3 regions of the Mesorhizobium sp. CAU 1732 genome follow, and region 2 is predicted to be linked to each of the others. Evidence: predicted binding sites of a transcription regulator. Region 2 holds the regulator's gene; each other region holds the start of a gene.
The links. Region 2 encodes LexA, which represses DNA repair genes until DNA is damaged. Its sites were predicted from a motif close to TGTTCNNNNTGTGTTCNG; they were not measured.

Region 1 (10,032 bases), 550 kb from region 2:
CTTGCCGCTTCAATGACCCTCGCAATGCTCATCGCGACGGCTTTCGCGCTTCACAGCGAAGCACAGAACGTCCGGTTGGAAGCTCAGCGCACCACGGTTCGTCGTCACCGCCTCTAAGAGACGGTGACGTCCTTGCGATCGCTCACTCGCCTTCGGCGGGTGGCGTCTGTTCCACCGGAAGCTCAGCCCCGCTCTCCAGTTCCGCAGCGTCGTCCTGCGGCTCCGGCTCAGTGATCCGCTCGACGGACACGACCTTTTCACCACTTGCCGTGTTGAAGATCGTGACACCCTTGGTGGCGCGGCTTGCGATACGGATGCCCGTCACGGGCACCCGAATGACCTGGCCACGGTCGGATACGAGCATGATCTGGTTGGTCGGCTCGACCGGGAAGCCGGCGATCAGCCTGCCGATTTCGCCCGTCTTCGACACGTCGGTGGCACGAATGCCCTTGCCGCCGCGCCCGATCACCCTGAAATCATACGAAGATGAGCGCTTGCCGTAGCCTTGCTCGGTTACCGTCAGCACGAATTCCTCATGCTGCTTCAGGAACTCGTACCGGTCGTCGGAGAGGTCCGTCACTTCCGCGACCTCTTCATTCGTCAGCACGACGTCTTCCTCACCCTCGGCTCCCTCGAGCGACACGGCACGACGCTCGGCCACCGCGCGCCGGAGATAGGCCGCGCGTTCCGACGCATCGGCATCCACATGTTCGAGGATCGCCATCGAGATGGCCCGTTCGCTGGCGCCGAGCATGATGCCGCGCACGCCTTGCGAATCGCGCCCCTTGAAGACGCGCACATCGGTCACCGAGAAGCGGATGCACTGGCCCGAATCGGCGATCAGGAGAACGTCGTCGTTCTCCGTGCACGTTTCGACAGCCAGGATGGCGTCGCCCGGCTCGTCGAACTTCATCGCGATCTTGCCGTTGCGGTTCACCTGAACGAAATCGCTGAGCTTGTTGCGCCGAACGGTGCCGCGCGTCGTCGAGAACATGACGTCGAGCTCGCCCCAGCTTTCCTCGTCCTCGGGCAGCGGCAGGATCGCCGTGATGCGATCGCCCTCCTCCAGCTTGAGGATGTTGCGCAGGAACTTGCCGCGCGATGTCGGCGTGCCGATCGGCAACCGCCAGACCTTTTCCTTGAAGACGATGCCGCGCGACGAGAAGAACAGGATCGGCGTGTGGGTGTTGGCGACGAACAGCCGCGTCACCACGTCGTCGTTCTTGGTCGACATGCCAGAGCGGCCTTTGCCGCCGCGTGCCTGCGCGCGATAGATCGAGAGCGGCACGCGCTTGATGTAGCCTTCATGCGTGACCGTGACCACCATATCCTCGCGCTGGATAAGGTCCTCGTCGTCCATGTCGCCGCCGCCGTCGCTCAATTCCGTGCGGCGTGGCGTACCGAACTCGTCGCGCACCGCGATCAGCTCGTCCTTGACGATCTGCTGGATGCGCATGCGCGACGACAGGATTTCGAGATAGTCCGAGATTTCGGTGCCGATCGTGTTGAGTTCGTCGGCGATTTCATCGCGGCCAAGCGCCGTCAGGCGCTGCAGGCGCAGTTCGAGAATGGCGCGGGCCTGCTCCTCGGAGAGGTTGTACGTCTTGTCTTCATTGATGCGATGGCGCGGATCGTCGATCAGCAGGATCAGCGATTCGACGTCCGCTGCCGGCCACCGGCGCTCCATCAACTGCTCGCGCGCCGTCTGCGGATCGGGCGCCTGGCGGATCAGGCGGATCACTTCGTCGATGTTCGCGACCGCGATCGCCAGGCCGACGAGCACATGGGCACGCTCGCGCGCCTTCTTGAGCAGGTACTTCGTGCGGCGGCTGATGACATCCTCGCGGAACGCCACGAACGCGCGAAGCATGTCGAGCAGGTTCATCAGCTCCGGCTTGCCGCCGTTGAGCGCCACCATGTTGGCGCCGAACGAGGTTTGCAGGGGCGTGAATCGGTAGAGCTGGTTCAGGACGACTTCCGCATTGGCATCGCGCTTGAGCTCGATGACCACGCGGTAGCCCTGGCGGTCGCTTTCGTCGCGAATGTCGGAAATGCCCTCGATGCGCTTGTCGCGCACCAGTTCCGCCATCTTCTCGATCATCGTGGCCTTGTTCACCTGATAGGGAACTTCGGTGACGATGATGGCTTCGCGCTCGTTGCGGATTTCCTCGAAATGCACCTTGCCGCGCATCATGATCGAGCCGCGGCCGGTCTGGTAGGCGTTGTAGATGCCCAGACGGCCGAGCACGATACCGCCGGTCGGGAAGTCCGGTCCGGGGATGATCTCCATCAGTTCCGGCAATTCGATTGCCGGGTTGTCGATCATGGCGACACAGCCATTCACGACTTCCGAGAGATTGTGCGGCGGAATGTTGGTCGCCATGCCGACGGCGATGCCGCCGGAGCCGTTGACGAGCAAATTCGGGAAGCGGGCCGGCAGAACCTTCGGTTCGCTGCCCGATGAATCGTAGGTCTCCTGGAAATCGACGGTCTCCTTGTCGATGTCTTCCAGAAGTTCGTGCGCGACCTTTGTCAGGCGCGATTCCGTGTAACGCATCGCCGCCGGCGGATCGCCGTCGATCGAGCCGAAATTGCCCTGTCCATCGATCAGCGGAACGCGCATCGACCACGGCTGCGCCATGCGCACCAGCGCGTCGTAGATCGAGGCGTCGCCATGGGGATGGTATTTACCCATCACGTCGGCGACGGGACGCGCCGACTTCACGTATTTGCGGTTCCAGTGATAGCCGCTCTCGTGCGAGGCATAGAGAATGCGGCGGTGCACCGGCTTCAGGCCGTCACGGACATCCGGCAGCGCCCGGCTCACGATCACGCTCATCGCGTAATCGAGATAGGAACGCTGCATCTCCTCGATGATCGAAACGGGTTCGATGCCCTCGGGCAGATCCTGCGGGCCGCGCGGCGTGGTCTGGTCAGTCAATTCGGATCACGATCGTTCTTGGGAATCACTTGCCCCTTATATAGGAACTGCCTCGGCGACTCCAACCTCCAGGACTGTTTTCCAAAGCCAATTTTATCAACGATATCAATCGGATATGAGGGCGATCGAAATGTCGCAACCCGGCCTCGCCGAATGCATGCCGAAGATGGCGATTTGCGCGCAACTATCCAGCGACAATCACTCTGCGATTCGCTCCCCTATGCTTTGGCGCTCTGCTTTGGTCCGGTGCGTTGGCCCGTGCGTTGGATTGCAATCGCTGGAATTGGCGCGTCGCAGACACGCTGCAGTTGTCGTGCGCGCAGAACGGCCCTATCCATTTCACGTTCGGATCGTGGGGGATGCCAATGGCGGGACTGCGCACAGATGAATTCGATGCCTATGTCGCGCTGGCGTCGGAGGGCAAAAACAGCGTCGCGCGGATCATCGTCGGCATTCTCGTCATCGCCGCGGTGACCGTCGGCATCGGCTTCCTGATCGTTGTCAACAGCATGTTCGTCGAACGCCTCGGCGTCTTGCCGGACGCTTTGCACGCCTTCATCTTTTCGAACGGCGGGGGCGCGTCGAGCCCTGTTGCCGTGTTTCTGCTCCTCGTTTCAGTGGGGCTTTTGTGGTTCGGAATGTATGTCGCCATACGCCTGGTGCATCGGCGGGCCTTTTCGACGCTCCTCGGGCGGCAGCGCCGCATCGCCATGGGCGACCTGTGGCGCGGACTGGCCGCGGGCATCATCGTCGCGTGTCTGCTCGTTGCGGTGGGTTTTTTGGTCGATCCCCAGTTCGAACGATCCGACATTCCGCTGCAAACCTGGCTCGTCATGGCGGCGCCTCTCGCGCTGCTCATCCTGATCCAGGCGTCAGCCGAGGAACTGGTGTTTCGCGGTTACCTTCACCAGACGCTGGCCGCGCGCTTCGCCTCACCGATCGTCTGGGCAGGCCTGCCCACCATCGCCTTCACCCTGATGCATTGGTATTCGGGCGCCCTGCCCTGGATGAACGCCGCGATGCTCGTCAGCATCGGCAGCATCGCGGTCGCGATGACCGTCCTGCTGGTGAGGACCGGCAATCTGGGGGCCGCCGCCGGCGCCCACACCGGCAACAATTTGATCGCGCTCCTCGTCTTCGCGGTCGATGACGAGTTAGGCGGCGCATCGCTGTTCCACATGCGCGGTCTCGACGATCCCTACTGGACGATCGGGCAGGCGGTCGGCCTTACGCTGATCTCGATGGCGGGAGCGCTGGTGCTTGTCGTCCTCCTGTTGCATCCGCGCTCACCGCTACGGGTGCGGAGCACGACGGCGTAAACCCGTTGGACGGTTCCGGTTCCTGCATTACGCTTGCGCGCGACGCGCGACACAATGAGGGTCAGATCGAATGCCGAGCTTCGATACGCTGTTCAACGCCTTCGTCACGCTTCTGGTGACCATAGACCCGCCGGGGCTTGCGCCGCTGTTTCTGGCGCTTACACGCGGAATGAACCGGGCAGAGCGCAAGCAGGTCGGCCTGCGGGCATCGGTCATCGGATTTGGGCTGCTGGCGCTGTTCGCCGTTGCCGGCGCGGCGATCCTCAGCATATTCGGCATCACCCTCCCCGCCTTCCGCGTGGCGGGCGGGCTGCTGCTTTTCTACATCGCCTTCGAGATGATCTTCGAGCGACGTCAGGAGCGGAAGGAAAAGAGCGCCGATATCGCGATCACCAGGGATCACATTCACAACATCGCCGCGTTCCCGCTCGCTATCCCGCTGATTGCCGGACCGGGCGCGATCTCGGCGACCGTGCTCCTGTCGGGTACGTTTTCGACTGCGGGCGAGCGCGGCCTGCTCGTGCTCATCATCGCCGCCTGCATCGCGCTGACCTATCTGGTCTTCCTGCTGGCGGAGCGTGTCGACGGCTTTCTCGGCGAGACGGGCCGCTCCATCCTGACGCGCCTGCTCGGCGTGATCCTGGCAGCACTCGCGGTTCAGTTCGTCGCCGACGGCATCAAGGCGCTGATGGCCGCCTGAAACATGTCTCCCAAAAGTGGGAACCGGTTTTGGGACAAAGACATGCGTGAAACAAAGACTTGAAGCGCGGGAAGCGAACCCGAAGGGATCGCGAGGCGCTTTAAGCGGCTGCGGCCGGCACCAGAGGCGCCGGCCGCAACGGAAAATCGACTACTGCGCCGGAGCGGGTGCCGGCTCGGTCGGCGCCTCAGGCTGAGCCGGTGCGGCAGCGGGAGCCTCCGGCTGGGCCGGTGCCCCGCCGGCGCCGCCGGCGGCTTCCGTGATGTGACCATTGATGCGCTGGGCAAGTTCAGGATCCGTCTGCGCGGCCTGAATGATCATGTTGTACTCGTCGACGCTGATGTCGGATTTCTCACTGACGGCCTCGACCATCTTTTCGCCGGCCTCCTGCTGGAGCCGCTGCTGGTCTTCGGTGTTACCCGCCGCCTCGATCTGGGGCTGATAGGCCTGCGTCACCTTCGTCACTTCGAGAAAGGCGACGGCGAAGGACTTCAGCTTGGTATCGTCCATTTCGGGCGCCTGCGCGGTCGGCGCTTCCATCTGGGGTGCGGGTGCGGGCTCCTGCGCCTGTGCGACGCCGAAAGAAGCGCCGGCCCCGATCGCCAGTGCCGAAAGGCCGGAAAGCAGTTTGGTCCTGAATGTCATAGTCCTCGTCCTCTTCATGATCCGAAACCGGATGAAAAAGGCCGTTCATGCACGAGTTTGGTCCGCGCCGGTTCACAAACGACCGGGGCGGACCGAAACGCGGCAAGCTGCCGACAATGTGTCATTGCGGCCAAAAACTGCCCGAATGACGGTCACTTTATCGGTCCGGGCGAGACATTTCTTGACTCGGGGCGTCCAGCGTCAAGCCCGGTTCAAGCGTCCCGAGGCTCGAGCGTGCGGGTCACCGGAAGCATGAGACGCAGGGCCGGCGGCGCATCGAGGTCCACGTCCGGCGCATACTCCTCCCGCTGCTGGCAATGCGTCCCGTCCCACGCCAATCCCTGAAGGCGCAGCCATTCGAGGATCCGCCCGAGATGGGAGACGACGTCGCCATCGTCCGGCCCATGCCACGATCCGGCGAATTCCATCGATGGCAGGTCGACGATCGAGAAAACGTCCGGAACGGCCTCCTCCGCCTCGATCGCGATGCCGCAGAAGTAGCGCAAACCGTCTGCGCCCTGCGACCACGACAGCCCGACGATCGGGCTTTTCCAGAGCGCGTCCCGGCTGTCGGAGACGTCCTTCACGGCAGCCAGTGCCGCGCGTGTCGCGCCGCCTGCGGCCTGGGCATGCGTCCCTTCCCACCACAGGCCCGCCAGCCGATGCGCGGGGCGCTCCGTCATCGCTATCGCGTGCCAGCCGAACGACGCGTCACCGCACAGCAGGCACATCGTCACACACCGTCAGAACGGGATTTCGTCGTCCAGGTCGCGCGAATATCCGCCGCCGCCCGAACCGCCCCGTCCACCGCGATCGTCGCGCGAGCGGTCGTCGCCGGGACCGGACTGGCCGAAATCGGAACCACGGCCACCACCGCCGCCGCGGTCATAGCCGACCTGACCGCCCTCGCCGCCCTGTCCGCGCGAATCCAGCATCTGGAGCTCGCCACGGAACTTTTGCAGCACAATCTCGGTCGAGTAGCGCTCGATGCCGTCCTTTTCCCATTTGCGGGTCTGCAGCGCGCCCTCGAGATAGACCTTCATCCCCTTCTTCAGATACTGCTCGGCCACCTTGGCGAGATTGTCGTTGAAGATGACGACCTGATGCCACTCGGTCTTTTCCTTGCGCTCGCCCGAATTCTTGTCGCGCCAGGTTTCCGAGGTCGCAATGCGCAGGTTGACGACCGGATCGCCGGAATTGAGCCGGCGGGTCTCGGGGTCCGCGCCCAGATTCCCAACCAGAATGACCTTGTTTACGCTACCCGCCATGACACTGCTCCGCGCTCGTCCTAAACCATAGTGAAAGTGCCGCGCACCCTATCCGAATGCGCACGTCTCTGCTGCTGTTGACGCTGTGCGACGACAACTCGTCCACAATTTTCCTTGTTCCCTTTTTGTTCTTAGTGCAGGTCGCGATCACTTGCAACACCCGTCGCGTTCAGCACAGCCCATATGAAAAAGGTCTCGCCGCCCTCGGAGGGGCGTGCGAGACCTTCAGGAGCTGCTTGGCTCATTCACCGGCTCTTGCGCCGGTAGATTTTCGGATGCCTCTTGGAAACTCCAATGATCCGACTGCATGTCAGCGATGTGGGTGATCGGCGATCATGTCGACGCGCAAAAGCGCTGTCGGTGTTTTCGCCGTGGCTCCACTCAGCGGTGAAGCCTCGCGATACTGTCAGGTGGCGTCATGCCTCACTCCCTATTCGGTTTCGAGGTGCAGGTGCGCTCCAGCCTTTCACCGTTTCGGCGCGCATTCCGCGCGGAATGCGGAGGCGAGCTTCACCTGACTGATGAAGTGTGGTCCCATGATCCCGGCTCGTCAACGCGCAAGGCCGATATGTCACAAAACGTGATGCGATCGCGCCGGCGCGGCACTCACTCCTGCCACCGGCCTGTCAGGAGACGTTCGCTCTCTGTTCTTTTTGCTTGCCGTCCGGCTCAAAACGCGTGAAAAGCCAATCTTTCTCTGCGTGAGCATCCGCGTCTCGACGGATGGCGAAAACAACCTACATGTGCGGCTTGGCCGGTGCACGCGTTGCCGGCCCTCTTTCATGATGCAAGGCGGCGATCCGGTTATGGTGGACCACAAATACATTTCCATTCGCGGGGCGCGCGAGCACAACCTCAAGAATGTCGATATCGACCTGCCGCGCGACAGCCTGATCGTGATGACCGGCGTGTCGGGCTCGGGCAAGTCGTCGCTCGCCTTCGACACGATCTATGCCGAGGGCCAACGCCGCTACGTCGAAAGCCTGTCGGCCTATGCCCGGCAGTTCCTGGAGATGATGCAGAAGCCCGACGTCGACCAGATCGACGGCCTCTCGCCCGCCATCTCCATCGAGCAGAAGACGACGTCGCGCAACCCGCGCTCGACGGTCGGCACCGTCACCGAGATCTACGACTACATGCGCCTCCTGTTCGCGCGCGTCGGCGTTCCCTATTCGCCCGCCACCGGCCTGCCGATCGAGAGCCAGACCGTCAGCCAGATGGTCGACCGCGTTCTCGCTATCGACGAGGGCACACGCCTCTACATCACCGCGCCGATCGTTCGCGGCCGCAAGGGCGAGTACCGCAAGGAACTGGCCGAGCTTCAGAAGAAGGGTTTTCAGCGCGTCAAGGTGGATGGCCAATTCTACGAGATCGCCGACGTCCCGGTGCTCGACAAGAAATACAAGCACGACATCGACGTCGTGGTGGACCGCGTCGTCGTGCGTGGCGACATCGCCGCGCGCCTGGCGGATTCGCTGGAGACCGCGCTGAAGCTGGCCGAAGGCATCGCGGTCGCGGAACTCGCCGACAAGCCGCTCGATGCCAGCCAGACCGGTGCGGACGCGGTCAACAAATCTGCGAACGAAACCCACGAACGCATTCTTTTCTCGGAGAAATTCGCCTGCCCGGTGTCGGGCTTCACGATCCCCGAGATCGAGCCGCGTCTGTTCTCGTTCAACAACCCGTTCGGCGCGTGTCCGACATGCGACGGCCTCGGCACGCAGCGCGCGATCGATCCGTCTCTGGTGGTGCCGGAGGAGCATGTGTCGCTGCGCGAGGGCGCGGTCGCGCCGTGGGCCAAGTCCAGTTCACCCTATTACACCCAGACGCTCGAAGCCCTCGGCAATGCCTATGGCTTCAAGATCGGCGACCGCTGGCGCGACCTGCCCGCGGAGGGCCAGAACGCCATCCTGCACGGCACCGGCACGCGCAAGATCGAGTTCAGCTATGATGACGGCCTGCGCGCCTACAAGACGTCGAAGACCTTCGAGGGCGTCATCCCGAATCTCCAGCGGCGCTGGAAGGAAACGGAATCGGCCTGGATGCGCGAGGAGATCGAGCGCTTCATGTCTGCCACCCCCTGCCCGGCCTGCAACGGCTACCGGCTGAAGCCCGAGGCGCTCGCGGTCAAGATCGGCGGCAAGCATATCGGCGAAGTCACGCAGATGTCGATCCGCAACGCCAATGGCTGGTTCGTGGATTTGCCGGCGCTGATGAACGACAAGCAGAACGAGATCGCCGTCCGTATCCTCAAGGAAATCCGCGAGCGGCTGCGGTTCCTGAACGATGTCGGCCTCGACTACCTCACCTTGTCGCGCAATTCCGGCACGCTGTCCGGCGGCGAGAGCCAGCGCATCCGGCTTGCTTCGCAGATCGGCTCCGGCCTGACCGGCGTGCTCTACGTTCTCGACGAACCGTCGATCGGCCTGCACCAGCGCGACAATGCGCGGCTTCTCGATACGCTCAAGCACCTGCGCGATCTCGGCAACACCGTCATCGTCGTCGAGCATGACGAGGACGCCGTGCTGACGGCCGACTATGTCGTCGATATCGGCCCCGCCGCAGGCATCCATGGCGGCACGATCATCGCACAGGGCACGCCCGCCGAGGTGATGGCGAATTCCAATTCGTTGACCGGCCAGTATCTGTCCGGCGTTCGCGGCATCGAGGTGCCGGCCGAGCGGCGCCAGGGCAAGAAAGGCAAGCGCATCAAGGTGTCCGGTGCGCGCGGCAACAATCTCAAGAACGTCACGGCTGAAATCCCGCTCGGCACGTTCACCGCGGTGACGGGCGTTTCGGGCGGCGGCAAGTCGACCTTCCTGATCGAGACGCTGTTCAAGGCCGCGTCGCGTCGCATCATGGGCAGCCGAGAGCATCCCGCCGACCACGACCGCATCGAAGGCCTCGAATTTTTGGACAAGGTCATCGACATCGACCAGTCGCCGATCGGGCGCACGCCGCGTTCCAACCCGGCAACCTATACCGGCGCCTTCACACCGATCCGCGACTGGTTTGCCGGCCTGCCGGAATCAAAGGCGCGCGGCTATCAGCCGGGTCGCTTCTCGTTCAACGTCAAGGGCGGCCGCTGCGAAGCCTGTCAGGGCGACGGCGTCATCAAGATCGAGATGCACTTCCTGCCCGACGTTTACGTCACCTGCG
Region 2 (10,032 bases):
CCAGATCGGCATGCGCCCTCAGGACTACATCAAAAATCGCGAGCAGGTCGCGGTGCGGCAGCAGATCGTGGAAGCGGTTTCCGACGGTCTCGCCGCGCCTGATACATTCCTGCGCGCCGTGTCGCTCTATCGCGGCGAAGACCGGACGGTGGAGTATCTCGTGATCCCGCAGTCCGAGGTAGAGCCGATCGAGGCACCGACCGACGATGCGGTCGCGGCATATTTCGAAGAAAACAAGGCAAGCTACGCCGCCCCCGAATATCGCAAGATTTCCTACGTCAAGCTCGAGCCGGCCGACATCGCGGACCCTTCGGTCGTCACCGATGACCAGGTGCGCGCGTCCTATGAGCAGAACGCAGCGCGTTACACGACCGCCGAGCGTCGCCGCATTGAGCAGATCGTGTTTGCCGACGAAGCAGCGGCGTCAGCCGCGCTGGAAAAGGTTCGCGGCGGAGCCACATTCGAGGACATCGCGGCCGAACAGGGCCGGTCGACCGCCGATCTGCTGCTCGGCACGTTCGACAAGGCTGGCGTGGCCGATCCGGCGATTGCCGAGGCCGCGTTCGCCCTCGAGGCGGACGAAGTCAGCGACGTGGTTCAGGGCGCTTTCGGCTCGATCCTGCTCCGGGTGACCGAGATCACGCCCGAGAGCGTGCGCCCGTTCGAGCAGGTTTCCACGGAGATCCGCGAAGAGATCGCGCTCGATGAAGCCAATCGCATTCTGATGGACGTGTATGACGGATACGAAGATTCCCGCGCATCCGGCGAGAGCATGGCCCAGGCAGCCGAAAAGCAGCGTCTGACGGTCGTGACCGTCGACGCGGTCGATCGCAGCGGCAACACGCCGGACGGCACGACCTTGACCGATCTGCCGCAATCCGCCGCCTTGCTGAGCCAGGCCTTCGAGGCGGAAGCAGGCGTCGAGAACCCGCCGATCAACATCGGGTCGACGGGCTTCGTGTTTTACGAAGTGGACGACGTCACCGCCGCACGAGACCGCACCTTGGACGAGGTCCGCGACCGCGTCGTCGCTGACTGGACCGAGCGTGAGACCGCCACCCGGCTTTCGGCACGTGCAGGCGAACTGCAAAAGCAGATTGCGGACGGCAAGCCGATCGCCGAGGTCGCGACCGAGATCGAACAGGAGTTGCAGACGCGTCGCGGGCTCAAGCGCGACGCGAACGATGCCGCCCTGGGCGAAGCCGGCGTAGCGGCCGTTTTCGGCGTGGCACAAGGTGAGACCGGGATCGTGACGGCTCCGAGCGGCGACGCACAACTGGTGTTCCGGGTGACCGAAGTCGTGCAGCCCATGGATGCCGGCGCCGAATCGATCGCCGAAGACCAGCGGCGTTCCTTTGGCTCGGGTTTTGCTGACGATCTGCTCGACCAGCTCGTCGCGCGGCTGCAGTCGCAATACACCGTGACCGTGGATCGTGGGGCCGTCCAGCAGGCGCTGAGTTTCTAGCGTGCCATGAGCGACTTCAAGACACACATCGCGACAGTCGCCAACGGAACGCCCCTCACCTTCGAGGAGGCACGCGAGGCCTTCGACATCATGATGTCGGGTGATGCCACGCCGAGCCAGATCGGCGGTTTCCTGATGGCGCTGCGAACGCGCGGCGAAACCGTCGACGAAATCTCCGGCGCGGTCGCGACGATGCGCGCCAAGATGCTTCGCGTCAGGGCGCCGGCGAACGCGATCGACATCGTCGGCACGGGCGGTGACGCTTCGGGCTCCTACAACGTCTCGACCTGCGCTGCCTTCATCGTGGCAGGTGCGGGCGTTCCCGTGGCGAAGCACGGCAACCGTGCCTTGTCGTCAAAGTCGGGTGCGGCCGATACGCTGATCGCCCTGGGTATCGACATCGAGATTTCCCCCGATCACATCTCGACCTGTATCGAGGAAGCGGGTGTCGGCTTCATGTTCGCGCCCGCCCATCATTCGGCCATGCGCCATGTCGGCCCGTCCCGCGTCGAACTCGGCACGCGCACGATCTTCAACCTGCTTGGTCCGCTCTCCAATCCGGCCGGCGTTTCGCGCCAACTGGTCGGTGTCTTCGCGCCGCAATGGGTCGAGCCGATCGCGCATGTTCTCAAGGGGCTCGGCTCCGAATCGATCTGGGTCGTCCATGGCGATGGCCTCGACGAGATGACCACAGCGGGCACGACGAAGGTCGCAGCGCTTGAGAATGGCGAGGTTCGCACCTTCGAAATCGCGCCGGAGGATGTCGGTCTTGCCAGGGCGAGGCCGGAGGATTTGAAAGGCGGCGACGCGCAGCACAATGCGCGCGCCCTGCGTGCCGTCCTGTCGGGCGAGCGAAACGCCTACCGCGACATCGCAATCCTCAACGCGGCGGGTGCCCTCGTCGTATCGGGCACGGTCGCGACGCTCCCGGACGGCATCGCCATGGCCACGCAGTCGATCGACAGCGCGTCTGCTCTTGCGGCGCTGGATAGGCTGGTTCACGTTTCCAACCGAAAGGGGAAGCCGCAATGACGGACATTCTCCAGAAGATCGAAGTCTACAAGCGCGACGAAATCGCCGCGGCAAAGGCGGCGGTGCCGCTTTCCGAGCTCAAGGCGCGCAGCCGCGACGTCGATGCGCCGAGGGGCTTTCGTAAGGCGATCCAGGCCAAGCAGGCGGTCGGAGACTTTGCGCTCATCGCCGAGATCAAGAAGGCGAGCCCCTCCAAGGGCCTCATCCGCGCCGATTTCGATCCGCCGTCACTCGCCCGCGCCTATGAAGCCGGGGGCGCGGCCTGCCTTTCCGTCCTGACCGACACGCCATCGTTCCAGGGCGCACCGGAATTCCTCACCCACGCACGCGCGGCGACCGCCATGCCCGTGCTGCGCAAGGACTTCATGTTCGAGACCTATCAGGTCCATGAAGCGCGCAGTTGGGGTGCTGACGCGATCCTGATCATCATGGCGAGCCTATCGGATGACGACGCGCGGGCCCTGGAAGGCGAAGCGCACGACCTCGGCATGGACGTGCTGATCGAGGTGCATGACGAGGCGGAGATGGAGCGCGCCCTAAAACTCGCCTCACCCCTCATCGGCATCAACAACCGCAACCTGCGAACGTTTGAAGTAGGCCTCGAGACATCGGAACGTCTGGCGCAACTCGTGCCCGACGAGCGCCTCATCGTCGGCGAAAGCGGCATCTTCACGCATGCCGACTGCAATCGCCTGTCGAATTCTGGCATCTCCTGCTTCCTCGTCGGCGAGAGCCTGATGCGGCAGGCCGATGTGACACTTGCGACCCGCACGCTTCTCGGCATCGAACAGCGCAGCGCGGCAGGCTGACACCCGATGAGCGGTTCCGGCCTCACACATCTGGGTGCATCGGGCGAAGCCAACATGGTGGATGTCGGCGCCAAGGCCGAGACCGAGCGTACCGCGATCGCGGAAGGCGCGGTGGTCATGAAAGCGGAGACGCTGCGCATGATCCTCGATGGCGACGCCAAGAAGGGGGACGTTCTGGGCACCGCGCGCATCGCCGGCATCATGGCGGCCAAGCGCACGCACGAGCTGATTCCGCTTTGCCATCCGCTTCTGCTCACGAAGGTTTCCGTCGATATCGAGCCTGACGCCACGCTGCCCGGCCTGCGCGTGCGCGCGCTGGCCCGTGTGACCGGCAAAACCGGTGTGGAGATGGAAGCGCTCACGGCCGCATCCGTCGCCTGCCTCACGATCTACGACATGGCCAAGGCCGCCGATCGTGGAATGACGATCACCGGAATCCGCGTTGTCGAGAAGAGCGGCGGCAAATCCGGCGATTACCGCGCCGCGGAGGCCTGAGTTGGCTGGTCTGCTGCCCGTCGACGATGCGCTGGCGCAACTCCTGCGCGACGCCGGTCCGCTTGGCGCGGAAGATGTCGCAATCGCCGAAGCCTCCGGTCGCGTTTTGGCCTCGGCCATCGCCGCAAGACGAACGCAACCGCCCTTCCCCGCCTCGGCGATGGACGGCTATGCGGTGCGTGGGCAAGACATCGAGACCATACCGGCAAAGCTCAACGTGATCGGCGAATCGATCGCCGGCAAGCGCTTCGACGGCACGGTCGGCCCCGGCGAGGCCGTGCGCATCTTTACCGGCGCACCGATTCCAAATGGCGCCGACACGGTTCTCCTTCAGGAAGATGCCAAGGGTGTCGGCAACCAGACCATCGAGGCGCTGGAAGCGACGCCAAAGGGCAGACACATCCGCCGCGAAGGCCTCGACTTCATCACCGGCGAGCCACTCTTGAGCGCTGGCCGCCTGCTCGATCCGGCCGCACTTTCGCTCGCCGCGGCCGCCAACCATGCGATGCTGCCGGTTGTGCGCAAACCGCTGGTCGCGATCATCGCCACCGGCACGGAGCTTGTCGCACCGGGTGACAATCCCGGCCCGGACCAGATCGTCGCGTCCAACAGCTATGGCGTCGCCGCGATCGCGCGCAACGCCGGCGCGCAAATCCTCGACCTCGGCATCGTCCCCGACGATCGCGCGCAGATCGCCGCCTCCATGGATCGCGCACGCGCCGCGCGCGCCGACATCGTCGTCACGCTGGGCGGCGCGTCTGTCGGTGACCACGACCTCGTCCGCGACGTGCTTGCCGGCCAGGGAATGCAGCTTGAGTTCTGGAAGATCGCCATGCGTCCGGGCAAGCCGCTGATGTTCGGGCGCTTCGATGACACGCGGGTGCTGGGTCTGCCGGGCAACCCTGTCTCGAGCATGGTTTGTGCCTATGTCTTCCTCGTGCCGCTGGTGGCTGCCCTCGCCGGCCGCTCTACCGCCAACCGATTGCGCTCAGCCCGTCTCGGATCGCCCATGAAAGCCAACGATCACCGACAGGATTACGTGCGGGCGCATGTCGAGGACCGTGATGGCGAACTCACCGCGACCCCCTTCGGCACGCAGGATTCGTCGATGCTCAAGACGCTCGCCGCATCGAATGCGCTGATCGTCAGAGAGCCGGGAGCAGCCGCGGCCGAGCCTGGCGATGCTTGCCGCGTCATGCTGCTAAGCTGAACAAAGCATCAACGAATTCATTAAAATTAAACGTGTTGCGGAACACAACTGGAACAGATAGTGTTTGTTCTGGTTTTGTTTTTGGATCGATTCCCAAGGGGCGAGCGATGCTGACGCGCAAGCAACACGAACTGCTTCTCTTCATCCATGAGCGGTTGAAGGAGACGGGAATCCCCCCTTCTTTCGACGAAATGAAGGAAGCGCTCGATCTGGCGTCCAAATCCGGCATCCACCGTCTCATCACCGCTCTCGAGGAACGGGGCTTCATCAGGCGTCTTCCCAACAGGGCGCGCGCGCTGGAGGTTCTGCGGCTTCCCGATTCGATTGCTCCGGGCCTGAATGCGGCGAAGAAGTTTTCACCGAGCGTCATCCAGGGCAGCCTCGGCAGGGCGCCTGAGCGCTCCCGCCTGCATACCCATAGCAATGACGACGACACTCCGGCGTCCGTATCGATCCCGGTCATGGGGCGGATCGCGGCCGGCGTTCCGATCGACGCGATCCAGCACAAGACGCATTCGATCAGCGTACCGCCGGAAATGCTGTCCGGTGGCGAGCACTATGCGCTCGAGGTCAAAGGCGACTCGATGATCGAGGCCGGCATCTTCGACGGCGACACGGTCATCATCAAGGATGGCCAGACGGCCAGTCCGGGCGATATCGTCGTTGCGCTCGTCGATGACGAGGAAGCGACCCTCAAGCGGTTCCGTCGAAAGGGCGCGTCGATCGCGCTGGAAGCCGCCAATCCGGCTTACGAAACACGCATCTTCGGACCGGACCGCATCAAGGTTCAGGGCAAACTCGTCGGCCTGATCCGCCGCTATTGAAGGCAGACGGCGCGCCCGGCCTCTAATCCCGCCGGTCATTGGCTTCGGCGGGATTTTCGCGCTGGTAGGGCGGCATGCCGCGCGCTGCGCGCGAGAACTGGCGATGATGGTGCCACGCGCGGTACGGTTCCCTGATCGCGTAGCGGGGCGTGGGGCGCAGGCCATTTGCGGGAAACGAGAACTCGACGCTGCCATGGCGCGCGAGGTCGCGTTTGGTAATGACCAGCACTGCCGCGTTTTCGCACGGATCGCCGGCGGTGGCGTCGTCGATGATGATGACGGTTGCTTCGCCGCAGACACCTGCCGCGTCATTTTCGGTCGCCGCATAGGCCACAACGCCCCCGCTTCCGTGCCGCGCGATGCACAAGCCCTCGTCGTTGCAGATGAAGCCCGAGGCGTGCTCCGCTTGTGATCCCGCGGCAGTGCCGGGTCGGACGATCTCCGTGGCTGCAAAAGCTCGCATCCAGTTGTCCATCGTAAATGCGCGCGGACGCGGGCGATTGACGGCGACGCGGCCATCCTCGAGCCGCATGGCGACGAGACTGCCATCTTCGGAGATGATGACATCCGGCACATCCCGCATGAAAAGCATGAATGCGGCGATTGCCAGAAGCGGCGCGGCAGCCCACCGCATCACCCCATCCGTCATCGTCAGAAATGCGAGTGCAAGCGTCGTGATCAGCACGGCGCCCAGCGGAATCGCGCCGGTCATGTCGAATACGGATCGCTCAGCCAGCCAGATCGCGACCGCATTCATCGCGGCGATGCCGAGCCCCATCAATTGCAGCGCTGGCCCTTCCAGGCCGAACGGCATGAGGATCGATGCGATGACCGCCATCGGCATGACGATCACCGAGACGAACGGCATTGCAGCCAGGTTCGCCACCAGACCGAGCGGGGCGACCTGCTGGAAATGCCATGCGGTGAAAAGCGCCGTCGCAAGGCCGGCGACGACGGACGTCATCGAGAGCCCCGCCGCGTAGATTCCGCTCGCCCGCAGGACGGAGGCGACAGGCGACCGCCGCGGCGGAGGTCCGCTGGCCGGCTTTCCCTGTCGGTATTCCGTCCACGCAGCATAGGAGGCAACGAGCGCGGCAGTTGCCGCAAACGACATCTGGAAACTCGGGCCGACGACTTCATGCGGCGCGATCAAAAGGATGATGATCGCCGAGATCGCAAGGTTTCGCATGGTCAGCGCCGCGCGGTCCACCATCACAGCAAGCAGCATGACCGCCAGCATGATGAAGCTTCGTTGTGCAGCGACATCCGCGCCCGACATCACGAGGTAGAATGCGGTCGCCGACAGCGCCACAAACGCGGCGTATTTCTTCACCGGGTGCCGCGACGAGAAGGCCGGAACAAGCGCGAAGCAGCATCGCATGCCGACCATGAGCGTTCCCGCCACGAGCGCCATGTGAAGCCCCGAGATCGAGATCACATGATAGAGGCCGACGACGCGAAGCGCTTCGTTGATGTCCTCCGGAATGCCCGCACGGACGCCGGTGATGAGGGCTGCCGCGATCTCGCCTTCCGGGCCGCCGATCTGCAATGCGATCCGCCCCGCCATGATGCCGCGCTGCTCTTCGATCCAGGCGCGGACGCGGTCTCCGAACCGAGGTGTTGTGACGATGTCGGCAAGTTCGGGATTGTTGAGAAAGAAGCCGATCGCGCCGATTCCATCGAAATAGCTCTTGAAGGAGAAGTCGTAGCTTTGCGGGCGAACCGGTCCCGAGGGCGGGATCAGGCGAACGAGGCCCGTCATCGTGTCGCCGGGTTTCAGTCCCTCCGGTATTGCGCGCGCGGTGGCGCGGATCCTGTCGGGCGCATAGCGAAGCTCAGGGCGAGCCGTCGAGACGACGTCGAGCGTCAGGCGGAACCGACCGCTGGACTGGTGCTCGATGCGTGCCACCCGTCCTGTTATGCGCGTGGTGATCTCCGCGCCCATCATCGGGGTCAATGCTCGCCACGTCTCGACCTTGGCGGCTCCCATGCCGATAAGGGTCATCAGCGCGGCAAGTGCCGTCAGGCGCATGACGGGCCTGGCAACAGCCATCACCGCGCATCCGGCAGCAAACACTGCGGCCACAACCAGCAAGATTGCGGGCGGCTCACTGGGCATCGTGAAGTAGACGAGCGCGCCGATCGCCATGAACGCCGGCACGAGGAGAAAGGCGTTCCCCCGTTCGAGATACTGCTCGAAGCCCGAACGCCCTGCCTCCTGCAGCGCCTCCAGGTTCAGACGCGGCCGAGGGAGGTTCCGCCCAGCCACCGGCCCCACCGTCACATCGGTGAAGGATCGGGTAGCAGGGAGCGACGCGTCGGACGCAAAATCCGGCGACACGCTGTACTGACGGCGCTCGTCCGTCGCGATCGGTCTTTCCCCACCCATGCCGCTTCCCGCTCGGGTAATGCTTGCACGCCCGACCTCCTATGCTACATGAGCGCCAGCAAAAGACCATCGGGCGGCCAATGCCGCCCCGCAACGACGCTTCCCGGGAAGAAATCCATGTCTGACAAGGTCGTAACCCGCTTCGCGCCGTCGCCGACGGGCTATCTTCATATCGGCGGCGCGCGCACCGCGCTCTTCAACTGGCTCTACGCCCAGCACACGGGCGGCGTCATGCTGCTGCGCATCGAGGATACCGATCGCGAGCGCTCCACTGACGCGGCCACGGCGGCGATTCTCGATGGACTGTCCTGGCTTGGCTTGCAGTGGGATGGCGAGCCGGTTTCGCAATTCGAACGCGCGCCGCGTCACCGCGAAGTCGCCGAGGAACTCGTGCGCGCCGGCAAGGCGTATTATTGCTACGCCTCGCCCGAGGAGCTCACCGAGATGCGCGAGAAGGCCCGCGCGGAGGGCCGTCCACCCCGTTATGACGGACGTTGGCGCGACCGCGATCCTTCCGAGGCTCCGGCTGGCGCGAAGGGCGCGATCCGTATCAAGGCGCCGCGCGACGGTGAGACGATCGTCCGCGATCGCGTGCAGGGCGATGTCCGTTTTCCCAACAAGGATCTCGACGATTTCATCATCCTTCGCTCAGACGGCAATCCGACCTACATGCATGCCGTCGTCGTCGACGATCACGATATGGGCGTCACCCATATCATCCGGGGCGACGATCACCTGACGAACGCCGCGCGCCAGACGGTCATTTATCAGGCGATGGGTTGGGATGTGCCTGTCATGGCGCATATCCCGCTCATTCACGGTGCGGACGGCGCAAAACTCTCCAAGCGCCACGGCGCTCTCGGCGTCGAAGCATATCGCGCGCTCGGCTATCTTCCCGAAGCGCTGCGCAACTACCTCGTCCGCCTTGGCTGGAGCCACGGAGACGACGAGGTGATGGCCGCGCAGGACATGATCCGCTGGTTCGAGATCGAGGACGTCAACAAGGGTGCCGCGCGCTTCGACTTCCAGAAGCTGGAGGCTTTGAACGGCGTCTACATGCGCCAGAGCGACGATGCCGCCCTGCTCGACCAGTTCCTCTCGACCCTGCCCTACATCGAAGAGCGTGGCGCAATTCCGGCCGAGCTGAACGAGCGGGACAAGGCGATGCTGCTTGCGGCGATGCCCGGTCTGAAAGAGCGCGCAAAGACGCTGGTCGAACTTGCCGACAGCGCGCAGTATCTCTTTGCGGCTCGGCCATTGGCGCTCGACGAAAAGGCGGCGCAAATCCTTGACGCCGATGCGCGAGCCACGATCGCGGGGCTGCTTCCGGATTTCGAAGCCATTGACGACTGGTCGGCGCAATCGACCGAGGCGGCGGTGCGAGCTTACGCTGAAAAAACAGGGCTGAAACTGGGCAAGGTGGCGCAGCCCCTGCGCGCTGCGCTGACCGGGCGCGCAACCTCGCCCGGCGTGTTCGACGTGCTCGGCGTGCTCGGGCGCGAGGAGAGCCTGGAACGCCTGCGTGACCAGACAAGTGCCTGAATTTGCGCGGTCACGACGATCTTTTGCATTGCAACAATGCGCTGGCGGGATAGCTTGGCACGCTCCCGCAAATGCGATAGCAAGAGCGCGCAATCGGCGCGCGGTTGTTATGCATTATCGCTGACGGCATCGACGACGAGGCAACATACATTGAGAGGTGATTGTCATGACCAATTCGACTGCAAAGCTTGATTTCAAAGGCAAGGCCAGCGAATTCAAGGTCCGAAAAGGGTCGGTCGGGCCGGACGTCATCGACATCAGCGCCC
Region 3 (10,032 bases), 750 kb from region 2:
GCAGACCCCGCGCGCCCGGTGGAAAACCGCTCGGGCACATGATGCCCGCTTGCAACCTTTGCCGGTTGCGCCAAACATCGACCCACGGATGTCCGGATCGTTCCGGACATCCGCTTTTTTGAGACCGGCGTATCGACACGCCGACGCGGCCGAGCATCATCGACATGAGTGACGTAACATCCGAGCGACCGAACTACCTTCCTGCGGTGTCCATCGACCGCGCGCCTGCGGTTGTCGCGGGCGGCGCGCTGATGCTGGGCTCCCTTGCAATCGCCGGCCTGATCGATTTGCGGCAGGCCGCGCTCTTCCTCGTCGGCGGGCTCTTGGGCGCTGCACTCTATCACGGCTCGTTCGGCTTCACCGGTGGCTGGCGGCGCATGGTCGTCGAACGCCGGGGCAGGGGTATTCGTGCCCAGATGCTGATGATCGGCGTTGCGGCCGTCGCGATGATGCCGTTGCTTGCGGCGGGCAACCTCGGCGGTCAGCCGCTGGTCGGTGCGATGGCGCCGGTCGGTGTGTCCGTCCTGGTCGGCGCGGCAATCTTCGGCCTCGGCATGCAACTCGGCGGCGGCTGCGGCTCCGGCACGCTGTTCACGGTCGGCGGCGGCTCGTCGCGCATGCTGGTGACGCTCGCCTTCTTCATCGTGGGCGCCGTCATCGGCACGGCCCATCTGCCGTGGTGGCTCGATCAGCCGGCGCTGCCCGCAATCAACATCGGTCAGGAACTCGGCGTTCCGGCAGCCGTGCTGGCGACGATCGCCGGCCTCGGCCTCGTCGCGCTCGTCAGCGCGCTTATCGAGCGTCGCGCGCATGGCGATCTCGAGACCGAGCCCGGCCCGCGCCGCCCCGGCTGGAGCTGGCTCCTGTATGGCCCGTGGCCGCTGGTGGGAGCAGGCGTTGCGCTGGCGCTCCTCAACATCGTGACGCTTCTGCTTGCAGGTCATCCATGGTCGGTGACGTTCGGCTTCGGCCTGTGGGGCGCGAAGGCGGCGCAGGTTGTCGGAATTCCTGTCGAAACCTGGGCGTTCTGGACCTGGCCCGGCCCGCAAAAGGCGCTGTCGTCGAGCGTTTTGGCCGACATCACCTCGGTGATGAATTTCGGCATCATCCTCGGCGCCGGACTTGCCGCAAGCCTGGCCGGCAAATTCGCCCCGAAGGTTAAGGTGCCGTTCGCGTCGATGCTGGCGGCTGCGATCGGCGGCATCCTGATGGGCTACGGTGCGCGGCTTTCCTTCGGCTGCAACATCGGCGCGCTGTTTTCGGGCATAGCGTCGGGCAGCCTGCATGGCTGGCTGTGGTTCGCGTCGGCCTTCGTCGGCTCGTTCGCCGGCATCTGGGCACGCCCGTTCTTCGGTCTCGACGGGTTGGCCAGAAAATGACGGCTCGCAACACGCTTCTCTTCGGCGCGGCCCTCGCCGCCGCAACCGCCGCGGTCGCCGTCGATCACTACACGCATCCGGTGCCGCGCGCGGCGACGCAGGCCGCACCGTCAGCCGGAGCCGCCCCCTGCGCCGCCGGTGCGCCTTGTGCCGCGGCAGCACCCTGCGCTGCCGCACCTGCGACGGCACCATGCGCGGCGGGCAGCCCGACGCTTGCGCCACCCCCGCCGCCGCCTGCTGCAGCACCTTGCTCTGCCGGTGCGCCATGCGCCGCTGCTCCTCCGAATCTCGCGCCGCCACCGCCACCGGCAGCACCTCCTGCCGCAGCCGAACAGCCGGCCAAACTTCCGCCTCCGCCCCCGCCGGCCAAGCCCAAGCTGCCACCGCCTCCGCCGCCCGCGCCGATGCCCGCACAGGGAAGCGGCGGATGAGCGACGACGCGAAGAGCCACGCTTTTCGCGAGATCGCGTTTTGCGAGGACGTTCTGGCCAAAGCCGGCCTGAACGTCCTGTCGGAGACATTTCGCGACACGGACGCGATCGTCGCGTGGGATCACTATCCTCAGGGTGACGTTTACGATGCCGCGTCCGGGGCGCAGTGGTTCTACCATTGTCACCCTGCCGAGGAGGGTGCGGCGGAGCACGGCCATTTCCACTGCTTCGTGCGGCCCGATGGCCCGACCGGTCCGATCCATCATCTGGCGGCGGTCGGCGTCGATGCGTATGGCAAGGTCGTGCGGCTGTTCACTGTCAACCAGTGGGTCGTGGGCGACGACTGGCTGGAGGCGGACGCCACGATCGCGCTCCTGGCGCGCTTCGATATCCAGATGCCGCGCCCGTCCTATCTGGTGAACCGCTGGCTCACCGCGATCTTCTCGGCCTATGAGGACGAAATCGAAGACCTCATCCGCGCCCGTGACGCAACGCTGGAAGCGCACGAGAGTCCGGCGGGTACACCAGTCCGCGAGGACCGCACGCTGGAGGTGACGTCGGAGTTCCGCCCGCCCGCGCGGTAAGGACAGCTCCGCGCCACGCGCAGAAAAATTCCCGTCCCGCTACATCATATGCATGACGCGTGCGCCGCAAGGAGCCGTCATTCTCGCTCCACGTTCCATGCGGCATGGAATGGTGGAGGCCTCACATGCAGTTTTTCGTCGAAGCGATGCCCGTGGGCATGCTTCCCTTCGTGGCAGGATACGGCGCGTTGCTAATCGTGCCGGGGCCAAGCATGCTCGCGGTCTCGAGTGCCGGCATGAGGGGCGCGCGACGCTGCGCCGGCGCGGCCGCTTTCGGCGTGGCGATCGGCACTGCATTGCTGATTCTCGGGGTTTTCCAGGCGCGCGCCCAACTCGCATCGGTTCCGGCGCTGTCGATCGCCGGCGAACTGATGTTCGCCGCGACGCTTCTGATCGTCGGCGCCAACACCATCCGGCGGGCGGTCCTGCCGATAAACGGCATCGCGGCGGCACGCGCGCGCGGCACCGGCACGGCGTGCTTCGTCTTAGGCCTTCTCGCAGCGCTGACCAATCCCATCAGCCTCGCCTTCTTCACCAGCGTCGTTCTGAGCGTGCCTGCCGAGGCGCTCGCCCAGTCGCGCGTCATGCTGCCGATCGGGGTCTTCGTCATGGCGCTGGGCTGGTTCAGCCTCGTCGGCCTCGCTGTCTCGTCCGCCATGGCGCGCTCGATCTCGTCGCGCATCACCAAGCCTGTCCAGGCAGGCGCAGGCGTGTTCATGGTCGCGATCGCGATCGCGACGCTTCAGGGTGCTGGCGGCTGAGGGATGGGACGGCCGTGGAACATCGCGTCGACTTCGGCCAGAACGCGCGGCCATTCCTGGAAGAACAGGAGCTGCCCCGCATTCTCGACGATCTCGATGTCGAGATGCGGAAACTCGACGATCAGTTCGCGCACCGTCTCGGCCGGGGTCTGCGGATCCTCCGCGCCCTGCAAAAGCCGCACCGGCACCGGGCATTCCCGCACCAGCATGCTCCAGTTGCGCTCGCCGTCGATCACCTCGCGGGCGAACGCCTGATGCGCCGAATGCGCCTTGCTCAGGCACACATCGGAGCCGACCAGAATGGCATCGCGAATTTCCGGGATCGAGAAGGTGCGCAGATCGGACGGTGACCCGGCATTGACCGAGCGGAAGAAGCGCTCCTTGCCGATCTGCTTGGCGAAGGCGAAGCCGGCCTTGTTGATGAAGGGCAGGATCTGCGGTGCGTAGCGCGCATTCGCGAGCACGAAGCGATGCCATTTGTGCATCCGCTCATACTGCTCCGCATTGATGACCGGCAGTGCGGCCGAGCACCCCATGATGAACGCGACGCGATCGGGCGCCAGCGTCGCAAGCTGCATGGCGTGACGCAGATCGGCGGTCAGCGCGATCACCGCGCAGCGCTCGACGCCGCAATGATCGAGCAGCGCCAGAAGGTCACGCGCCGTCTCCAGCCGGTAATCGGCGTTGGCCGACAATGGCGTCGAATGCCCGTATCCCGCGCGCACCGGCGAGATGACCCGCATACCCATCGCTTCGGCGGCCAGTTCGGCGGACCGTGGCCAGCGGATCATTCCGTAATCCATCGGCAGATAGAGGCAGGCCCAGCCGTCTTTCGCGCCGAACTCGATGAAATCGAACCGCCGGCCGTCCGGCCGTTTCATCGTCTGGAACGGGATCGGAAGCACGGTGTCCTCGTCCCCACTGTCGGGCGGCGGCTCCACCGTCGCGCCGATCACGTCCATGAGGCCGAGCGTGATGCGGATCAGCTCTGCCTGTGAATGCGTCTCGGTCTTGGCGAGGATCGCGCTGATCTGGGTCCGCACGGTGGCGAACGACCGGTCGCGCTCGGTCGCGATCTCCTTCACCGACCGGCCTTCCACCAGTGCCTTGACGACCTCAACCTCCGCCGCCGTGAGGCCGAAGGCGTCGCGGATCGCGCTCGAAAGATGCGACGGCCAGCCGAGTTCCGTCGTGCGGACGAGGATTTGCGTTTCACCCGCAGAGGATTGCTGACGCGACAGGTGAAACACGATCGACCGCTGCGTCGTCTGCGAGGTGAAGCGCAGCAGCATCGGCGGCTGTTCGCGCTGCACCAGAAGCTTGCGGACCGAACTCTGCAAGGCGTTCAGATCGTGTTCGTCGAGGGGGAGCCGCGAGAGCCGGTCGCCCGACTTCACCCCGAGCCCGGATTCCGCGATCGGATTGGCGCGGGCGATCCGCATGGTCGCGTCGACGATGAGGGACGCCTTGTTTTCCGCTGCGAAGAGCAATTCGGCCGGCTCATCGCCGGTCTGGTCGAGCCGTTCGAGGAAGATATCGGCGCGTTGCAGATGGGCTTCGATCGCCTCATCGACGAAAATCGGCGTCTCGTCTTCGCGCAGGCCGAGCCGGTAGGTGGAGAGGCGCCGATCCCAGACGTCCATCATTTCTTCGAAACGAATGGGGTCGACAGCAACGTCGTAGATGCGATCTATGATCTGGGACGTCTCGTCACGGTCCGACAACGTGGGAATCCTCGCCACATCAATGCGCTGAATGCCATGAAATCCGGGGCGCTGCCTCTCCCGAGCGATTGGCATGCGTAAGGTTGGGTTGCGCCCCTTCAGGTTGCAGGTTGTACCATCGGAATGCTGCAATCAAGTCATTCCAAGAAAACTCGGTTCCGTAGCGTCACATGTGCCGTGCCGCCCGCATGATTACTTCCCCTCGATCTGGATCGAGGCCGGTCCCGGTGTCTTGAAATGCCGTGCGACGGTTGCCCAAGACGGCGATTCGCCTTAAGCGGTCGAGCTTAGGGGCGCTGACTGACCGACCGACCGATTTGATCGGATAGCTGAGGAGAGGATTTCCAGATGATGATGAAAAAGGCGATGATTGCCGCTGCCGCCGCTGCACTTCTGGCAGGCTGCACCACCGATCCCTACACGGGACAGCAGAAGATCGGCAACACCGCCATGGGTGCGGGACTCGGCGCGGCGGCTGGTGCGGGCCTCGGCCTGCTTGCAGGCGGCGACGACCGCCGAAACGCGCTGATCGGCGCTGGCATCGGCGCGCTCGCCGGCGGCGCGATCGGCGGCTACATGGATCAGCAGGAGGCCGAATTGCGCGGCTATCTGCAGGGCACGGGGGTCTCGGTCACCCGCAACGGCGACCAGATCGTGCTCAACATGCCGTCCAACGTCACATTCGCGACGGACCAGGACCAGGTGATTCCGGCCTTCTACCAGACGCTGAACGCGGTCGGGCTGGTGCTCAAGAAGTACAATCGTACCTTCGTCGACATCAACGGCCACACCGATTCCACGGGCAGCGCAGGCTACAATATGGGCCTCTCGCAGCGCCGCGCGACGTCGGTCGCCAACTACCTGTCGACGCAGGGCGTCGATGGCCGCCGCTTTGCGATCAACGGCTTTGGCGATACGCGGCCGATCGCCAGCAACGCAACCGAGGACGGTCGCGCGCAGAACCGCCGCGTCGAAATCTATCTCTCGCCGGTGACCTGAACCGGTCGTTTCAGACGACGAGCAAACGGGCAGGGCGCGTCATACGACGCGCCCTTTTCTTATGGCGTGCCGGTGTCGTTTCCGAATCCGGCTTCATGCGCCTTCACGTCACCCACGAGCGCCAGCGCGGCTTCGAAGGTCGAATCTTCATAGGTGGCGACCACCGATTGGCTCTCCACCGTAAGCTTTGCTCCTGCCATGCCGCGCCGAACCGCCTCGCGAAAAGGCACGCCCGCCATGAGATGGGCGATCGTCACGCCCGCGATCGCATCGCCCGCGCCGGTGACGTCGGCAACGGATGCGGGTGCGGGCGGCGCAATCGTGAAGATGCCGTCATCATCGAAGCCGATCAGGGGCGATCCGCCGGACGTGACGACGCCGCGCGCAAGGCCCGCCTGGGCGAGCATGCGTGCTGCCTCGATGGGCTCGGCGGTTGGGGGAAGCGAGGCCAGTGTCCGCGCCTCCCGTGCATTCATGAACAGGCACGAAAGGCGCGTGAGCGCACCGCGCAGGCGCACCACCTTGGCAGGCGAGATCGCGATCGCATAGATGGGCCGGCCGTTTGCCAGGCCGGCGAGGCGTTCGATCGCTGGCGCGGGCATGTTTGCATCACACAGGATCGCATCCGCTGCCGCGATAGCGTCACGCAACTGCCGGCGTCTGATCTGTTTCTCGAAGGCGAGATCGTAGAGCCCCATATCGGCGAAGCCGGCGATCAATTCGCCATCCGCATCGAGCAGAGCCGTATAGCTTGGTGTCGTCCTGTCGAGGAAGACGGCGCTCAGATCGGTGATGCCCGCCTCCGAGAGCGCGCGGGCGACCGCGTCTCCGGCAACGTCTCCGCCCCGCAGCGACAGCATCGCGCCTGACGCGCCGTGCCGCACGGCATTGCGTAGCGCGTTGAACGCCCCGCCGCCGATCTCCTCGCGCATGGTGCCGGGGTTCGACGCCGCGGGGATGTAGGTCGAAGCCATGATGCCGCGCCGGTCGATATGGGCGGCACCAATGGCGAGAAGCGTTGGACGGGGCATGGAGGAGAGGCGCTGTATTGAGGAGGATGGATCACGCTAGGGTGACGGCTGGCCGTGCGCAAGCGATTCGCGCCGAACGCACCGCAAAGCGTGCGCGAGGAACCCCGCGGCGTTGACGTGAATAGTGATCCCGCGTCGAAACAAAAATAGAACATTTTTTGGATAATACAGCAATTACAGATAGATAGTCGCTCTTGCAAAATGAGAACAAAAAAGGTACAAAAAATCAAGGGACATGAGGACAGTCCGGCTTCGCTCACGACCAAGGGGTAAGGTATCATGGCACAAAATTCACTACGGCTTGTTGAGGACGGATCGGTGGACAAATCAAAGGCTCTGGATGCGGCGCTCTCCCAGATCGAGCGCGCTTTCGGCAAGGGCTCGATCATGCGGCTCGGCGCCAATGAGCAGGTCGTCGAGATCGAGACGATCCCGACCGGATCGCTCGGGCTGGACATCGCACTGGGCGTGGGCGGACTCCCCAAGGGACGCATCGTCGAGATTTACGGCCCGGAAAGCTCCGGCAAGACGACGCTCGCGCTGCACACGGTTGCAGAAGCGCAGAAGAAGGGCGGCATCTGCGCCTTCGTCGATGCTGAACATGCGCTCGATCCGGTCTATGCCCGCAAGCTCGGTGTCGATCTGGAAAACCTCCTGATTTCGCAGCCCGATACGGGCGAGCAGGCTCTCGAGATCTGTGACACGCTCGTCCGGTCCGGCGCGATCGACGTGCTGGTGGTGGATTCGGTTGCCGCACTGACGCCGCGCGCGGAAATCGAGGGCGAGATGGGCGATTCCTTGCCCGGCCTTCAGGCACGTCTCATGAGCCAGGCGCTGAGGAAGCTCACGGCCTCGATCTCGCGCTCCAACTGCATGGTCATCTTCATCAACCAGATCCGCATGAAGATCGGCGTGATGTTCGGCTCTCCCGAAACGACGACCGGCGGCAACGCGTTGAAGTTCTATGCGTCCGTGCGTCTCGATATCCGCCGCATCGGTGCCGTGAAGGATCGCGACGAGGTGGTCGGCAACCAGACACGCGTCAAGGTCGTCAAGAACAAGCTTGCGCCGCCCTTCAAGCAGGTCGAGTTCGACATCATGTATGGCGAGGGCGTTTCCAAGACTGGCGAATTGGTCGATCTCGGCGTCAAGTCGGGCATCGTCGAGAAGTCGGGCGCCTGGTTCTCCTACAATTCGCAGCGCCTCGGCCAGGGTCGCGAGAATGCGAAGCAGTTCCTGCGTGACAATCCTGAAACCGCGCTCGAAATCGAACTGGCAATCCGCCAGAACGCCGGTCTGATCGCAGAGCGCTTTTTGGAAAACGGCGGTCCGGGCGATCAGGACGGCGGAGACATGGACGAAGCCTCGGGCATGTAGTCGGCCAGGCTGCCGGGATCATATCCCGGCTTGGTTTCGAATTGGGAATTACGCGGCTGTCGGGATAACCCGGCAGCCTTTGTTTTTGTTGCTTCGCCGCGATGACGGGATTTCTGGACAGGGCAATTTCGCAACGTTAAAAGGCGTTTCCCCTCATGTCCGAGGGTCCGCGGTTCCTTCACAAAGGCTTGCAGAATGAGTGGCGTCAACGAGATCCGGTCGGCTTTTCTCGACTACTTCCGCAGGAACGGACATGAGGCCGTCGCCTCGAGCCCGCTCGTGCCGCGCAACGATCCGACGCTGATGTTCACCAATGCGGGCATGGTGCAGTTCAAAAACGTCTTCACCGGGCTTGAAACCCGTCCCTATTCGCGCGCCGCGACCTCGCAGAAATGCGTGCGCGCCGGCGGGAAGCACAACGATCTCGACAATGTCGGCTACACCGCGCGTCATCACACCTTCTTCGAGATGCTCGGCAATTTCTCGTTCGGCGACTATTTCAAGGACGTCGCGATCGAACTCGCCTGGAACCTGATCACCAAGGAGTTCGGGCTCGACAAGAACCGTCTTCTGGTCACCGTCTATCACACCGACGAGGACGCGGCCGAATACTGGCGCAAGATCGCCGGTCTTCCCGACGACCGCATCATCCGCATCGCGACCAGCGACAATTTCTGGGCGATGGGTGACACGGGTCCATGCGGCCCGTGCTCCGAAATCTTCTACGATCACGGCGAAGGCATCCCCGGCGGTCCTCCCGGCAGCCCCGACGAGGACGGCGATCGGTTCATCGAGATCTGGAACCTCGTCTTCATGCAGTTCGAGCAACTGTCGAAGGATCAACGCATCGATCTTCCGAGGCCGTCCATCGATACGGGCATGGGTCTCGAGCGTGTCGCGGCCGTTCTCCAGGGCGTACACGACAACTACGACATCGATCTCTTCAAGGCGCTGATCCGCGCGTCGGTCGAGGCGACGGGCGTGCCGGCCGAAGGCAAGAACCGCGCGAGCCACCGTGTGATAGCGGACCATCTGCGGGCATCGAGCTTCCTGATCGCGGATGGCGTGCTTCCGTCGAACGAGGGCCGAGGCTACGTGCTGCGTCGCATCATGCGCCGCGCCATGCGCCATGCGCAGCTTCTGGGGGCGGCCGATCCGCTGATGCACCGCCTTGTGCCGGCTCTCGTGCGGGAGATGGGACAAGCCTATCCGGAACTGGTTCGCGGCCAGGCCATGATCACCGAGACGCTGGAACTGGAGGAGCGCCGCTTTCGCAAGACGTTGGCACGCGGCCTCGGCCTTTTGTCGGATGCGACCGAAACGCTGGGCGAGGGCGAACGCCTCGACGGCGAGACCGCGTTCAAGCTCTACGACACCTATGGCTTCCCGCTCGATCTGACGCAGGACGCGTTGCGCCAGCGCGGCATCGCTGTCGATCTCGATGGCTTCGATACGGCCATGCAGCGCCAGAAGGCGGAAGCACGCGCCAACTGGGCCGGCTCCGGTGAAGCGGCAACGGAGACCGTCTGGTTCTCGGTGCGCGACAAGGTCGGCGTGACGGAGTTCCTGGGCTACGAGACGGAGACCGCCGAGGGGGTGGTCACCGCGCTCGTGCGCGACGGCGCGTTGGTCGACGAGGCGGCAGCGGGCGATACGGTCGCGATCGTCGTCAACCAGACGCCGTTCTACGGCGAATCCGGTGGCCAGGTCGGCGACCGGGGCACGATGTCCGGCGAGGGCTTTTCG

Region 1: uvrA (excinuclease ABC subunit UvrA) is a predicted target of LexA. The motif match lies at 7,508-7,525, and genes of this name have one in related genera.
Region 3: recA (recombinase RecA) is a predicted target of LexA. The motif match lies at 7,046-7,063, and genes of this name have one in related genera.

The regions. Positions count from the first base shown of each region.
Region 1 covers NZ_JBDQQR010000001.1:2,320,764-2,330,795, reverse strand. Annotated here, with positions in the region: gene gyrA (DNA gyrase subunit A) at 143-2,941, opposite strand; gene AAFN55_RS11460 (type II CAAX endopeptidase family protein) at 3,307-4,260, shown strand; gene AAFN55_RS11455 (MarC family protein) at 4,331-4,960, shown strand; gene AAFN55_RS11450 (DUF4168 domain-containing protein) at 5,111-5,605, opposite strand; gene AAFN55_RS11445 (hypothetical protein) at 5,818-6,288, opposite strand; gene ssb (single-stranded DNA-binding protein) at 6,349-6,873, opposite strand; gene uvrA (excinuclease ABC subunit UvrA) at 7,680-10,032, shown strand, end outside.
Region 2 covers NZ_JBDQQR010000001.1:2,874,295-2,884,326, forward strand. Annotated here, with positions in the region: gene AAFN55_RS13940 (peptidyl-prolyl cis-trans isomerase) at 1-1,465, shown strand, start outside; gene trpD (anthranilate phosphoribosyltransferase) at 1,472-2,497, shown strand; gene trpC (indole-3-glycerol phosphate synthase TrpC) at 2,494-3,306, shown strand; gene moaC (cyclic pyranopterin monophosphate synthase MoaC) at 3,313-3,801, shown strand; gene glp (gephyrin-like molybdotransferase Glp) at 3,812-5,011, shown strand; gene lexA (transcriptional repressor LexA) at 5,119-5,835, shown strand; gene AAFN55_RS13970 (ComEC/Rec2 family competence protein) at 5,858-8,224, opposite strand; gene gltX (glutamate--tRNA ligase) at 8,342-9,766, shown strand; gene gltA (citrate synthase) at 9,933-10,032, shown strand, end outside.
Region 3 covers NZ_JBDQQR010000001.1:2,124,798-2,134,829, forward strand. Annotated here, with positions in the region: gene AAFN55_RS10355 (sulfurtransferase) at 1-42, shown strand, start outside; gene AAFN55_RS10360 (YeeE/YedE family protein) at 165-1,379, shown strand; gene AAFN55_RS10365 (hypothetical protein) at 1,447-1,722, opposite strand; gene AAFN55_RS10370 (hypothetical protein) at 1,807-2,394, shown strand; gene AAFN55_RS10375 (LysE family transporter) at 2,520-3,155, shown strand; gene AAFN55_RS10380 (LuxR C-terminal-related transcriptional regulator) at 3,137-4,879, opposite strand; gene AAFN55_RS10385 (OmpA family protein) at 5,231-5,878, shown strand; gene AAFN55_RS10390 (carbohydrate kinase family protein) at 5,938-6,909, opposite strand; gene recA (recombinase RecA) at 7,189-8,286, shown strand; gene alaS (alanine--tRNA ligase) at 8,482-10,032, shown strand, end outside.